3 regions of the Oceanobacillus sp. FSL K6-3682 genome follow, and region 2 is predicted to be linked to each of the others. Evidence: riboswitches for the same ligand, from Rfam matches in the RefSeq annotation. Region 2 holds a riboswitch; each other region holds the start of a gene.
What was found. Region 2 has a riboswitch for S-adenosylmethionine ahead of MHH51_RS10660 (methionine biosynthesis PLP-dependent protein). Riboswitches for the same ligand answer to the same signal wherever they lie in the genome.
Positions count from the first base shown of each region.

Region 1: it holds a riboswitch for S-adenosylmethionine, as region 2 does, so the genes downstream of both, MHH51_RS09030 (5-methyltetrahydropteroyltriglutamate--homocysteine S-methyltransferase) here and MHH51_RS10660 (methionine biosynthesis PLP-dependent protein) in region 2, are expected to answer to the same signal.
Region 3: it holds a riboswitch for S-adenosylmethionine, as region 2 does, so the genes downstream of both, MHH51_RS03775 (homocysteine S-methyltransferase family protein) here and MHH51_RS10660 (methionine biosynthesis PLP-dependent protein) in region 2, are expected to answer to the same signal.

Region 1 is NZ_CP150263.1:1,781,659-1,785,947, reverse strand. Features, by position in the region: gene MHH51_RS09035 (GNAT family N-acetyltransferase) at 1-328, opposite strand, end outside; gene MHH51_RS09030 (5-methyltetrahydropteroyltriglutamate--homocysteine S-methyltransferase) at 534-1,649, opposite strand; SAM riboswitch class I at 1,745-1,847, opposite strand; gene MHH51_RS09025 (hypothetical protein) at 1,962-2,435, opposite strand; gene MHH51_RS09020 (hypothetical protein) at 2,722-3,087, opposite strand; gene MHH51_RS09015 (type 1 glutamine amidotransferase family protein) at 3,293-3,871, opposite strand.
Region 2 is NZ_CP150263.1:2,135,774-2,140,062, reverse strand. Features, by position in the region: gene MHH51_RS10670 (NAD(P)/FAD-dependent oxidoreductase) at 1-452, opposite strand, end outside; gene MHH51_RS10665 (hypothetical protein) at 658-1,509, opposite strand; SAM riboswitch class I at 1,834-1,938, shown strand; gene MHH51_RS10660 (methionine biosynthesis PLP-dependent protein) at 2,017-3,123, shown strand; gene spx (transcriptional regulator Spx) at 3,373-3,780, opposite strand; gene dacB (D-alanyl-D-alanine carboxypeptidase/D-alanyl-D-alanine-endopeptidase) at 4,024-4,289, opposite strand, start outside.
Region 3 is NZ_CP150263.1:729,900-734,188, forward strand. Features, by position in the region: partial or broken gene MHH51_RS03765 (IS1182 family transposase) at 1-1,208, opposite strand, end outside; gene MHH51_RS03770 (hypothetical protein) at 1,590-1,895, opposite strand; SAM riboswitch class I at 2,297-2,398, shown strand; gene MHH51_RS03775 (homocysteine S-methyltransferase family protein) at 2,520-3,572, shown strand; gene MHH51_RS03780 (cyclase family protein) at 3,595-4,289, shown strand, end outside.

The DNA of each region.
Region 1 (4,289 bases), 350 kb from region 2:
GTGAAGTGATGCAGCGGATGACACTTCGATTTGCCATTTTAACCTTGGCGAAGAATTTTTCATAAAGGACTTTTCCAATATTTTTCTTCCGGTAATCCGGATGGACACCAACAAAATGAATATAGGCTTCATCTAACTCATCCTGGGACAGGAACCCGATTACAAATCCTATAATTTCACTACCTTCTTCTGCAACAAAGCTTGTATTTTTAAAGTGATTAAAAAATAACTTAGGCAGCATACCTGCCATATCACGGCCGCCCCACCAATCATTTATCCTTGGAGCCAAGACATCATAATCAGAGCTTATTAAACTGCGTATCTCCATTTTATACCACCTTATTAAGTTATATTATCCATTTAAAAAGGAATAAAAATAGCCGAATATTCTTATTGTACATTTCTAATATATCAAAAAATTATATTAATGTCTTTCCCTGTTTAAAATAAACGCCGCTATAAACATATGTAGAATGACATTAAAAAGGAGACTCGGAAAGATCCCTCTCCAAATCCCCTTTTTCTAGTAAAATTTATTTCCACACGTCTTCTGCTATTTGAACAACATGGCGGATTTTTCCCCATTGCTGCGCCTCAGTCAGCAAATTCCCTTCTTCTGTGGAAGCAAACCCGCATTGAGGGCTCAAACAAAGCTGATTCAACGGTACATATTCCGCAGCTTCTGCTATTCTTGCTTTAACAGCCTCTGGATCTTCCAGTTCACTGAATTTAGAAGTGATAAGCCCAAGCACAATATACAAATCATCGCGGTTCACATGACGCAGCGGTTCAAATCCGCCCGAACGATCATCATCAAATTCCAGGAAAAGTCCATCAACCTGCAGACCTCCAAAAATGGTTTCTGACATGGCTTCGTAACCGCCGCTTGACATATAGGTAGACTGAAAATTTCCCCGGCAAATATGCATCGTCACCAGCATATCATCCGGTCTGTTTGCAATCGATTCATTAATTGCTCTTGCACATAATTCCGCTGTTTTCTCGGGATCTCTTCCTTTTTCAATCAAAGAGTTTCTCCCCTTTTCTGAGAAAAAGGTTGCCCAGGAAGTATCATCCAGCTGTAAGTAGCGGCAGCCTTCATCATATAATGCCTGAATGGCTCCTTGATAAGCAGTAACCAGGTCATCGATAATTGCTTCATCACTTTCATAAATACCCTTTTCAAAATCCGCCCGGAAAAAGAGCATATTCGGACTTGGAATCGCAAATTTGGCAACAGCATCTCCGGCAATACCATGAAGAAATTTATAATGCTCAAGCATATAATGGTCACTGAAACCAATTTTACCTGTTACTTTAATACCCCGCTTTTTGGTTTCTACTCCCGTAAACTGTAAACCTTGTTCAGCGGTGTAACCTTCTACACCATCTAAGCCTTCCAGAAAATCAAAATGCCACCAGGCACGGCGAAACTCGCCATCTGTCACTGATTGAAGACCGGCTTCCTTCTGCTGCTCTACCAGTTTGATAATTTCCTCATCTTCAATCTGCCGCAATTGTTCAGGACTGATTTCTCCTTTTGCTTTTTGCGCGCGAGCTTCCTTTAAACGCTGGGGACGGAGAAAGCTCCCTACATGATCTGCTCTGAACGGAGCTCGTGTATTTTTTGTTTCTGTTGATATTGTCATCGAATACCCCTTCCTCTCTACCTGCTATCTTCATTCTATAATCCAATTAAAAAACCCCTTCTGAAAATAGAAGAGGTTTGGTATAGTAAAATCTCTTCTTATCTTCAAGCAAAAATGCTTCTGGAATTAGCACAGTACAAATTAGTGTCTGCTGCTAAGGCTTCAACGGGCCAGTCCCTCCACCTTTCTGGATAAGAATATATGGAATTATACGAATAATTACAGATTACTTTACATGGAAGCGTTGGATTCGTCAAGGGTAATCCCAAAATATAGGGATCCTGCTGCAATTGATTTAAAATCAAGATAGTGTCAGCTTTTTTTATCAGAAAAAATTTTATAATCTTCGCTGATAACAAAAGCAGACAAATACAAGCAGAAGAATAAAATGGCTGTTCCTTCCCATGATATATTAATTCTCGTAAATAGAGGCTCAATAAAGCTTTTATAAAAAATAACACTACATAGCAGCTGCACCATATAACTCAGAAACATTACCTTCTTCGTTTCTTTCATCTTTGCCAATTTAAGAATAAACTGATATAACAGATTAAAAATTATTCCTACAAGATAAGAAAGAAAAAGCAAGCCGCCAAAATAAAGAATATTAATGAAAATATTATCAAAGAATCGTATTTCAATAAGATTCCAGCCTGCTAAGATATTTGATAAGCCATATATTATCATAATGGGGATGGCCACAATAACTGCTGCACTAACAATTACGAGGCCGGCAAGAAGCAGATTAGCAATAAGGTTGGAATAGTCTATTTTTTTCTTGTTCAAAATTTATAGGACCGCCTTCCTTTGTATAAACCTTTACTATATATAAGTTTCTAAAAAAATATTTTAATCGTTCCAAATGAGGCTACTTACAATTGTATCATAAATGAAGTACAATACAGTTGTTCGTTACTCTACTACAGGATTATTATGCAGGAATACTCTTTAATTGTTCTACAACAAAAAACCACAGCACTATCTAATATTAGATACACTAATGGTTTGAAATAATCTATGATTTATTTATTATTCTATCAAACAATAAATTTACTTTATTTGGAAAATATGTTCACTTAGCTTTCTTCAAAATATTCACGTCTGCCCTGGTAGATAATAATTCTGTTGATAAAACATCTAATTTAGAATCTACTTTGTCTACCTTTTCTTCTAATGAAGTAACCCTTGAATCCAGTCTGTCTACTTTTTCTTCTAATGAAATAACCCTTGAATCCAGTTTATCTACTTTTTCTTCCAGTGAAGTGACCCTTAGATCCAGTTTGTCAACCTTTTCTTCCAGCGAAATAACTCTTGAATCTAGATTATCTACCTTCCCTTCCAGTGAAGTGACTTTTGAACCCAGATTATCTACTTTTTGTATTAATTCCTTTATAGCTAGCATTAAAGCTTCATTTGTCACTTTTACTTCTTTACTCATGCAAAATCGCTCCTTCACCGCTTAAATACGATATTTTTATTATACAATATGTGCTGTTTTTTTTCATCCCCTCTCCTGGAAATTTTATATTAAAAAGGCTTCTATCAAAAAGGAAAAGAAGACTTTTAATAAATAATTTAAAATGAACATACTTGCTCTGTTGCGACCAAAACCTGCTTTTGAAAATAAAACCTTCAGATCAACCTCAACTTGTATAAAACCCTTTTTTAAACATTTGATACCATTCTTTCAATTCAGCCTGCTCCATAATCTCAAAGTATTTTAGAATTTCTCTCGCAAACTCAACTGCAGCTGTTCCGTTAGCGGTAATAAATCCCTTTGTTGAAACGGCCTGTTTTTCGATGAAATGCTCTTTGCCTTTGTAACCCGGGGCACCTTTTATTAAATGAGCAGCTGAATTTCCGGTATGTTTGATATGGTCTAAATATCCTTTGTCTGCCAGGAATGTGCAAGCATCACATATTGCTGCAACCGGGATTTTCTTTTCTACGCACATATCTACTACTGATTTAACAACTTCATTTTGCGGTTTCGCCCAGGTTGTACCTCCAACCATAATAAGCATATGAAAATTTTCGGGTATTTCATTGATTGTGTAGTCTGGAATAACAGTAAATCCGCCCATTGATTTGACCGGATTCTTGCTAAGGGATAATGTTTTTACAGCATATCCGGTTTTCGGGTTATTTAATTCGGAGCAAATATAAGATCCCTCCCAATCTGCATAATTCTCTGGCAGAAAAATCAAAATTTCTTTTTTCATAGGTTTACACTCCTTTTTGATAAGTTTACTTTATCTTTTTTTATTATGGCTAATTCAACTGTCTTCCATTGTTCATCTATCTCAGTAAAAATATATTTATCATTTCGAATATTCCGCCATTAAATATTATAAAATCCTTAATCTAGAGTAAACATAAATATTTGGGCAACGATAACTTTTCTAAACAGATATTATAGCGTATCGTTTCATTTTGGTTCATCGTAAATCAAAACTTTCAACCTTATATCAAGGTTACCAAACAAACGTTCCTAACACAAGTTATTTTTCTAATAGTTTATTCTATATTAAATACTGTTTTTCCATATCAAAATGTCAAAGTAAGTGAAGATGGAGTTACTACTTTAAAATAACGCTCAGACTAAGGAATACTCCCGCCAGCCTGAGCGGTACTTTTCTA
Region 2 (4,289 bases):
TCTTCGCTTGAAGAGTATTGAGCAAACTGATATTCGATATGTTCAGCGATCAAACGGCTGGAATCTATGTCAGTAATCGCATATGCATGCTCTTCCATTCCTGGAATGCCAAATGTATTAGAAACAAACCCTAAAGCAAATACAAGATAATCATAAGCTACTTCGCTGTTTTCAAGAACAACACGTTTATCTTCGCGTTTCACTTCTGTTACTGTATCGTAAATTAGACGGACACGCTTAGGGTTAACAACATCTGTAAGCATAAAACGTGCCTGATTCGGGTTAATAGTACCCGCTGCAACCTCATGTAACCATGTACTTTCATAGTGATAATTATGTTTGTTAATTAAAACAATTTCAGCTTCTTCAGGAGACAGCTGTTGAGTTAAACGTCTTGTGGCAACTAATCCGGCATAGCCTGCACCAAGCACAACTACTTTTGGTTTACTCATAATTCATCTTCCTTCCTTTCTATCTTCCATAAATCAAATTTAATGTAATAACGAACTATCCATATAAATAGTTACTGCAATTAATATAATATCAAATTTTGTTGAAATAGGCTAATATTCATTGTAATTTCTTTAAAAAATCTCTTTTTGTCTTTTTTTGTTTTCGATTATATTCAGATTTAAAAAAAACATAGTATATAATTATTTACTCAGAGTAAACCGTTGCTACGCTCTTGTTGTCATCATCTTTAGATTCATCATTATCCGGTTCCTGATCAGAAGTATCTTCTGTATCTTCATTTACTTCTTCATTGTCCTCTTCATCTAAATCTTCTTCATCTTTTCCCGGCTCAGGTTCTTTACCTCCTGTGCCTTCTTCTTTGTCGCTATCTTTGTCTGGATTGTCCTCTGTATTTTCTGGTGGATTATTATTTTCTTTTACAGTATCTTCTGTATCTTCGGATTTAGAGCCACTAGAATCAGAAGGCTTTTTATTTTCATCAGAGTGTATCTTGCTGCCAGATGCTGATGAGCTTTGATAACGATCTGCTTCTGTTTTTTCCTTTGAATTATTCGCTTCACCACCGGCAGTGTTTCTTTCATTGGAATAATTATTACTTTGCTCTTTCTCTTCAGTTTGTGCTTGATTGCTTTCACCTTTTGTTATTTGGGAAGAAGGTTCTTCCTCAGAAGTTGAATAAGTTTCACTTTTCACTTCTGTTTCTTGTACTGCATAAGCTTCGTCCTGAATTTCTGTTTCTTGAGCCGTGTTTGTATCTTCCTGTACCTCTACTTCATCATCTTGAGAATTATGATGATTATTTAAATCGACAGTCTGATAAATTTGCTGATTATTTGATAACAATTTATTCTCCCATGAAGTTGTAAAAAGCTCTACACTTTCGCCAGTTTGTCCATTTGCAGCTTCTCCGACCCGGGTATTCAGCTCCATCTGGTATTGTGTGGAGCGATTTTCATTATAAATCCCGATACCGACGATAATGATACATCCTGTTAACATACAAATGTTAACCAATAATAGCTTTTTTTTACGCATATATCTTCTTCCTTTTTTAATATATTTTCATACTGTTGCTTTTTCACCCTTTTTATTTCAGACCTTCATAATCTTTTTAATTGAGTGTCTAATTTGCAATACATTATTCAAATAAATACTAACACTACTATTGTAATCTTCATCTCATACCTTTTCAAATACTTTTCGCGTTTTTTTGAATTCTTATTTCCTGCTCTTCATTATTCTATAGAGTAAAAGCTTGGTATGACTGAAGTCTGCTTTTGAATATTCTCCAAAATAAAACTTGATTTTTTTTCCTGGCTCTTGTACAGTAAACGTAATTATAAATGAATAAAATTTTAATTCTTATCCAGAGAGACGGAGGGACTGGCCCGATGATGTCTCAGCAACCAGCTTGTCATAGCAAGGTGCTAATTCCAGAAGGGTCTATCCCTTTAAAGATAAGAAGCGTATGATACGGATGTTATACCCTTCTTATTCCTAAAATAAGAAGGTTTTTTTATTTCTAAGGAGGCTGAATGAAAGATGAAAAAATTAGAAACTGCGTTAGTACAGCTAGGTAACAAAACAGATGAACGTACAGGAGCAATAAATCCGCCTATTTATATGTCAACAGCATATCAGCATCAAGGCATCGGTCATTCTACCGGTTATGATTATTCCCGTACCAAAAATCCAACAAGGTCCGTATTAGAGGATGGATTTGCAAAACTGGAAGAAGGGGATGCTTCTTTTGCCTGCAGTTCAGGGATGGCTGCTATTCAATTAATCCTCTCCTCCCTTTTTCGTCATGGCGATCATCTTATTGCAACAAAAGATATTTATGGTGGTACTTATCGAATTTTTGATCATTTTGAAAAAGCATATAATATTTCTGTAACCTATGATGAATGTCAAGATATCTCGAAAACAGAACGATGTATTAACGAAAATACGAAAGCGATATTTTTAGAGACGCCAACAAATCCTTTACTGCAAGAAGTAGATATTGAAAAATACTCAAAACTGGCAAAAAAACATAATTTGCTGCTAATTGTCGATAATACATTTTTGACCCCTTATCTGCAGCAGCCTATTACACTGGGTGCAGATATTGTTGTTCATAGCGCAACAAAATATATCGGCGGTCATAACGATGTACTGGCAGGTATTGTGGTTACAAAAAGTCCAGCTCTGTCTGAAAAAATATTTGAAATGCATAACGCTTCCGGCGCAACATTATCTGCATCAGACTGCTGGCTTCTTGTCAGAGGGTTAAAAACACTTGCACTTCGCATGCAGCGTCATGAGGAAAATGCACAGAAAGTTGCGGATTACTTGCAAAAGCATCCGGCAATCCGCCGGGTTTATTATCCTAATAAAGGCGGTATGCTTTCTTTTTGTTTAGCAGATGCCGATCAGGTAAGGTCCTTTTTAGCTAATCTAAACTTAATTGTATTTGCCGAAAGTCTGGGCGGTGTAGAAAGCTTTATTACCTATCCCACTACACAAACACACGCTGATATGCCGGAAGAAGAAAGAAACAGCCGGGGAATTGGTAATGATCTTCTTCGTTTCTCGGTGGGAATTGAAGATGCCGGGGATTTGATAGCAGATATTGAACAAGCATTGCAGGATGACGAAAAAAAATAAAAACAAAACTTTACTCAAAAAAGTCCCGGCTCTTCTCCCAGGAAATCGAGCTGACGATTTAATTACCCACAATGGCAAAGAGTGTTACATTGTGATAAAAATTTACAAAAATGAGGCAACCTCAATATGAGGCTGCCCCGTATTTTTCTTTATAAAGTAAACCTATTCTCTTTCATACTCTGTTCAAAGCTTTAAAACTTACGCAATTCCATAGTATATTCTGATATTTAAGGTTTATTTAAGGTTTATTTAACCTTTTATCAATCCTAAATCTACCTTCCATTGTAACCATTGAAGCTGCCGTGTTTTCCTAGGTAAAAATTGACGAATATCCTCCTCGTGATAACCGACCTGGAATCTCTTTTCATCAACCAGAATCGGACTTTTCAGCAGTCTCGGATACTTATGGATTAATTTTAGTAAGGTTTGTAAAGGAAGCTCCTCTACATTCAAATTTAGTTCTTTGTAAATTTTAGAACGGGTTGAAAGAATCTCATCCGTACCTTCTACAGTCATTTGTAAAATATTTTTCAATTCTTCAATAGTCAACGGTTGGTGTAAAATATTACGTTCTTTATATGCAATCCCATGTTTGCGAAACCATTGTCTCGCTTTTCTTGTAGATGAGCAAGATACTCCGTAAATATGCACTGTCATATCCATTCTCCTTATTATTTGACATATCCATTACAAGAATCAAAATGATAATGTTTGAAATGACAACTTTTTTTAGCTTTTTTCATTTCATTAATCTATCTTAGCTACAACTTTAGCATGGAAATGTGGTAAAACTATGGTAAGGCCATGAAAAAAACATAAAATGAAGCTTAATTTATATAAAGTATACAATTTTTCAAGCCGGTTATTTGCCTAAACCCCTGATTTATCAATACCTTTACCTTAAGACCAATTTTCTATTACAGCCAACAATGCTATTAATTCATCCTCCAGCTCTTTCCCTTTATCCTCATCTAACAAATGATTAAATAATACGGAAAAAATAAGCCGCTCTCCATTCACGTTTGTTAAGTAGCCGGAAAGTGTGCTGGTCCCTTCAATCGTTCCTGTTTTCGCCCGAACTTCTAATCCTTTCATCCGCTTCCGTAATGTACCGCCGACCATTTTATCTTCTTCTCCCGCTATCGGTAAACTCTTTAAAAATTCAG
Region 3 (4,289 bases), 1.4 Mb from region 2:
CACATTCATAGACCTTAAATTGTCGCTGGTAACCATACTTGTCTGTGCGTTTGGAGTTATAGCGATAAGTAACAGCTTGACCATTTGGACAAGTAAAGGCATCTATTTCGGCATCATAATCCCAGTTAGCGGTGTTAAAGGGATTATTTTTATATTTTTTCTTCTTCTCTTTGCGGTACATACTATAGGTAATCAAGGCAGTTCGTAACCGGTTCAGGGTGACATCTTCTATATTCTGTTCACTTCCATAAGCCGCATCAGCTACGAGGACATCAGGCAACGCAAAATAATCCTTTTCAATACGATCTAAAAAAGGAATCAGCGTTCGTGTATCGGTAGGGTTCGGAAAAATATCATAGGCTAATGCGTAACGTCCTTCTGTTGCCAATTGCACATTATAAGCAGCTTTCAACTGTCCGTTCTTCATATGGTCATCTTTCAATCGCATAAAGGTTGCGTCGTGATCCGTCTTGGAATAGCTGTTACGTTCTTCTAAAATCTCCAAGGCTTCTTCATATTTTTCTTGACGACAGATGAAATCGTGCACCTGTTTTAAGGCTTGTTTTGGCTGCTTTCGTTCCGAACGCAGGGCTTTTCGGTCTTGTGCTTTTTCAATCGATTCGATTTGTTTCGTATACGTTTGGACTGACTTATCCAAATTCGCTGCCATCTGTTGAAGTTCTTGCGTCGATAGAGCTTCCGGGTTTTCCCGGTTGATTTCTGGAATAATTTCTTTTTCCACTAATTCTTCATAGAGGGCATGGGACTTCTCTACAAGTTTCGTTTGATAACGCTCGATCGATTTTCGCCAGACAAAGGTGAATTTATTGGCATTGGCTTCAATTTTGGTCCCGTCAATAAAGATAGCCTCCGCATCGATCAACTCTTTTTCCACCAGCTGACAACGAAATTGGACGGTAACTCGGCTCATATCCTTGCGCAAGCCACATCATTCGCACACTATCTTTTAATAATGCTTCGATTTTTCGGCCAGAGAACACCGACTGGGTATAAGCACATAAAATAATTTTCATCATCATACGCGGGTGATAGGCGGGACAGCCTGTTTGACGGGTAAAACCGGTGAAAGCTTCTTCTGGAATCTGTTCGATAAATTCATGGATGGTATAAGCAATATCATTTTCTTGTAATTTCATCTCGAAATCTAATGGCAAAACGACTTGATTTACGTTATAATATTTAAACATAAGGATACCTCGATTCTGTTTTTGTAGTGGTACTTTAACTTTATCAGAAGGTATCCTTTTTTTGTACGTTTATTTCATTTTTTAATCAAATTAAAAAAGTGACTTCCTACTTAAAATCATAGTAGAAAGTCACTTTTTCTATTTTTACTGGCTTTTGTCCCAGCCTCTTTTTTGTATCATGGGATGAAAAACCTTTACCGTATAAATGGTTACAATTTATGATCTTGCTCTGAATATATCGGCAACTGCATGAAACACCTCAACACCTTGATAAGTGAATACAGACAATGCAGTCAATGAAAAGAATCCGATAACGATTAATCTAAAAATCATCATTTTATTAGCCTCCTCTTTTGATTTTATATTTTGCTCAAAAGAGGATTAAACAACGAAATTGGATTGATAGAAAACAGGGTTCAGCAGCTGTTTTGTACGGACAGCTCTGACAACTGTTGTAAATAAACATTGACTGCCCAATAAGAATAAGGTAATGACTAAAGCTGGATTTGTTATAAATGATTTATCCGGCTGATCGCTTCCGCTGCCCAATCCTAAGTCATGTGAAGCCTGATGGTCAACCAGTATATCCTGTTCGGCGAGAACGTAGCTGTGATGTGCGTCTATGAATAAGTGTGTCATTGGCAAACTGACAATCATTAAAGCGATAATCAAATATCTATTCAACATCTACGCCCCCCTTCCATATATTATATTTATAGATTTGAATTTTTTGAAGTGAAAAATTTAATTATACCAATATTGATAAGAAAATTCAATATGATTTATAATTTTTTTAAGAACTAATGTGTATTATATGCTTATTTTCCAAACGTGTCTATACTTTTTGAACAATTTATGAATTTTTTTGTATAAAAATAATATACCCCTTTTATTAATAAGGTTAAACATATACTTTGATCTAAATAGAAAACCGAATGTGTATGAAATGTGTCTATCCAGTATATGAAGTATTCAATAGAATAATTCAACGCAAGGGTAAAACCTGCTGAAATATTTTAAAAATTTCTTATTGACATGGAATTCGAATACATATATAGTTATTTACAACAAATAAATAGCAATACATTTTCTTATCCAGAGAGGTGGAGGGACTGGCCCTTTGAAGCCTCGGCAACAGACTTATAAAAGAACTGTGCCAATTCCAGTAGCATTTAGCTAGCAGATAAGAGGAGACATTGATGACGTACTCAAAAACCTCTTCTTACTGATAAGAAGAGGTTTTTTTCGATTCAATAACAGCTTATCGGCAGTTAAATAATACAAGTAAATAAGTTTAGGAGGAATTTAAAGATGACGAAAAGAAGTTTGGAAGAACGTTTAAAGCAGGGAACAGTAATTGCAGGGGAGGGATATTTATTTGAATTAGAGCGTAGAGGATACCTGCAGGCTGGATCTTTTGTGCCGGAGGTAGCACTGGATAATCCAGAGACATTAAAAGCAGTCTACCGTGATTACATGAAAGCAGGATCTGATGTGGTGCTGGCATTTACATATAACGCGCATCGTGAAAAAATGCGTATCATTGGTAAAGAAGATCTGCTGGAGCCTTTAAACAGAAATGCGATTAAATTAGCGAAGGAAGTGGCAAAAGAGCATCCGGTTGAAGAAGCTCTGGTTGCTGGAAATATCTCTAATACAAATATCTTTAATCCAGAGGATCAGGAATCAAAGGATAAAGTGAGAGCGATGTTTAATGAAATGGTTTCATGGTGTAAGGATGAAGATGTTGACTATATTAACGGGGAGACCTTTTACTATCATGAAGAAGCACTGATTGCTTTAGAGGAAATAAAAAAATATGATTTACCGGCAGTAATTACACTAGGATTAATGGGTGAAAATATTTTACGTGACGGTTACACAGTTGAAGAGTCATGTAAAATTTTAGAAGATAACGGAGCACTGGTTGTCGGAATGAACTGTTTCCGCGGACCGGATACCATGCAGCCATATTTAGAGAAAATCCGTGAAAGTGTGGATGGATATGTAGGAGCACTGCCAATTCCTTATCGGACAACAGAAGAAAATCCTACTTTCTTTAACCTGCCGGACGGAGGATGCAGCTGCCATTTACCGACAGAAACAACATTCCCGACTTCTCTGGACCCGCTTTATCATAATCGTTATGAACTGGCAGAATGGGCAAAAAAAGCCCATAGCACCGGTGTTAGTTATATTGGATTATGCTGTGGAGCTTCCCCGGCAATGCTGCGTGCTGTTGCAGAGGCTGTAGGAATAGAAACTATTAATTCGAAATATTCTCCAGATATGCATAAGCATTTCTTATTTGGAGAAGACGAAACGTTGCAGGAGCATATTACAGAATATAAAACAAAAGCTTAAAATATGTTTTTGGGGGTTGGTTATAGTGACGGTGATAAAAGAAAATGAATTATTGCAGGCATTAGAAATACTTAAATCCAAAAAATGGGTGGATTTAACACATACATTTGGTCCTGAATCTCCTCATTTTTCAGCATTTAAAGATGCTGAGTTTGAAACATTATATACACACGATGATGGGTTTTTGGCACAACAGTTCAGTTTTTCAGGACAATATGGCACGCATATTGATGCACCAATTCATTTTGTCCGTGATCAGCGCTTTTTAGAGGAATTGGAACTGAAAGAGGTTGTTCTTTCGCTAGTTGTAATTGATAAGTCAGAAGCAGCTTTGGAAAACCATGATTATATTTTGACAGTGGAAGATATTTTAGAATTTGAAGAGCTCCATGGGAAAATTGAAGAAGGTACTTTTGTAGCATTGCGGACAGATTGGAGTAAACGCTGGCCCGACAAAAAGGCTTTCGAGAATAAGGATGAACACGGAAATAATCACTTGCCCGGATGGGGGCTGGATGCTTTAAAATTCTTATTTGAGGAAAGGAAGATTAAAGCAGTAGGTCATGAAACATTTGATACCGATGCGGCAATTGATGCCCAGAAAAATGGCTCTTTAATCGGTGAGTATTATGTGCTGGAGCAGGATACCTTTCAGGTCGAGCTGTTAACAAATCTGGATCAATTGCCTGCAAAGGGAGCGGTGATTTTTAATATTAG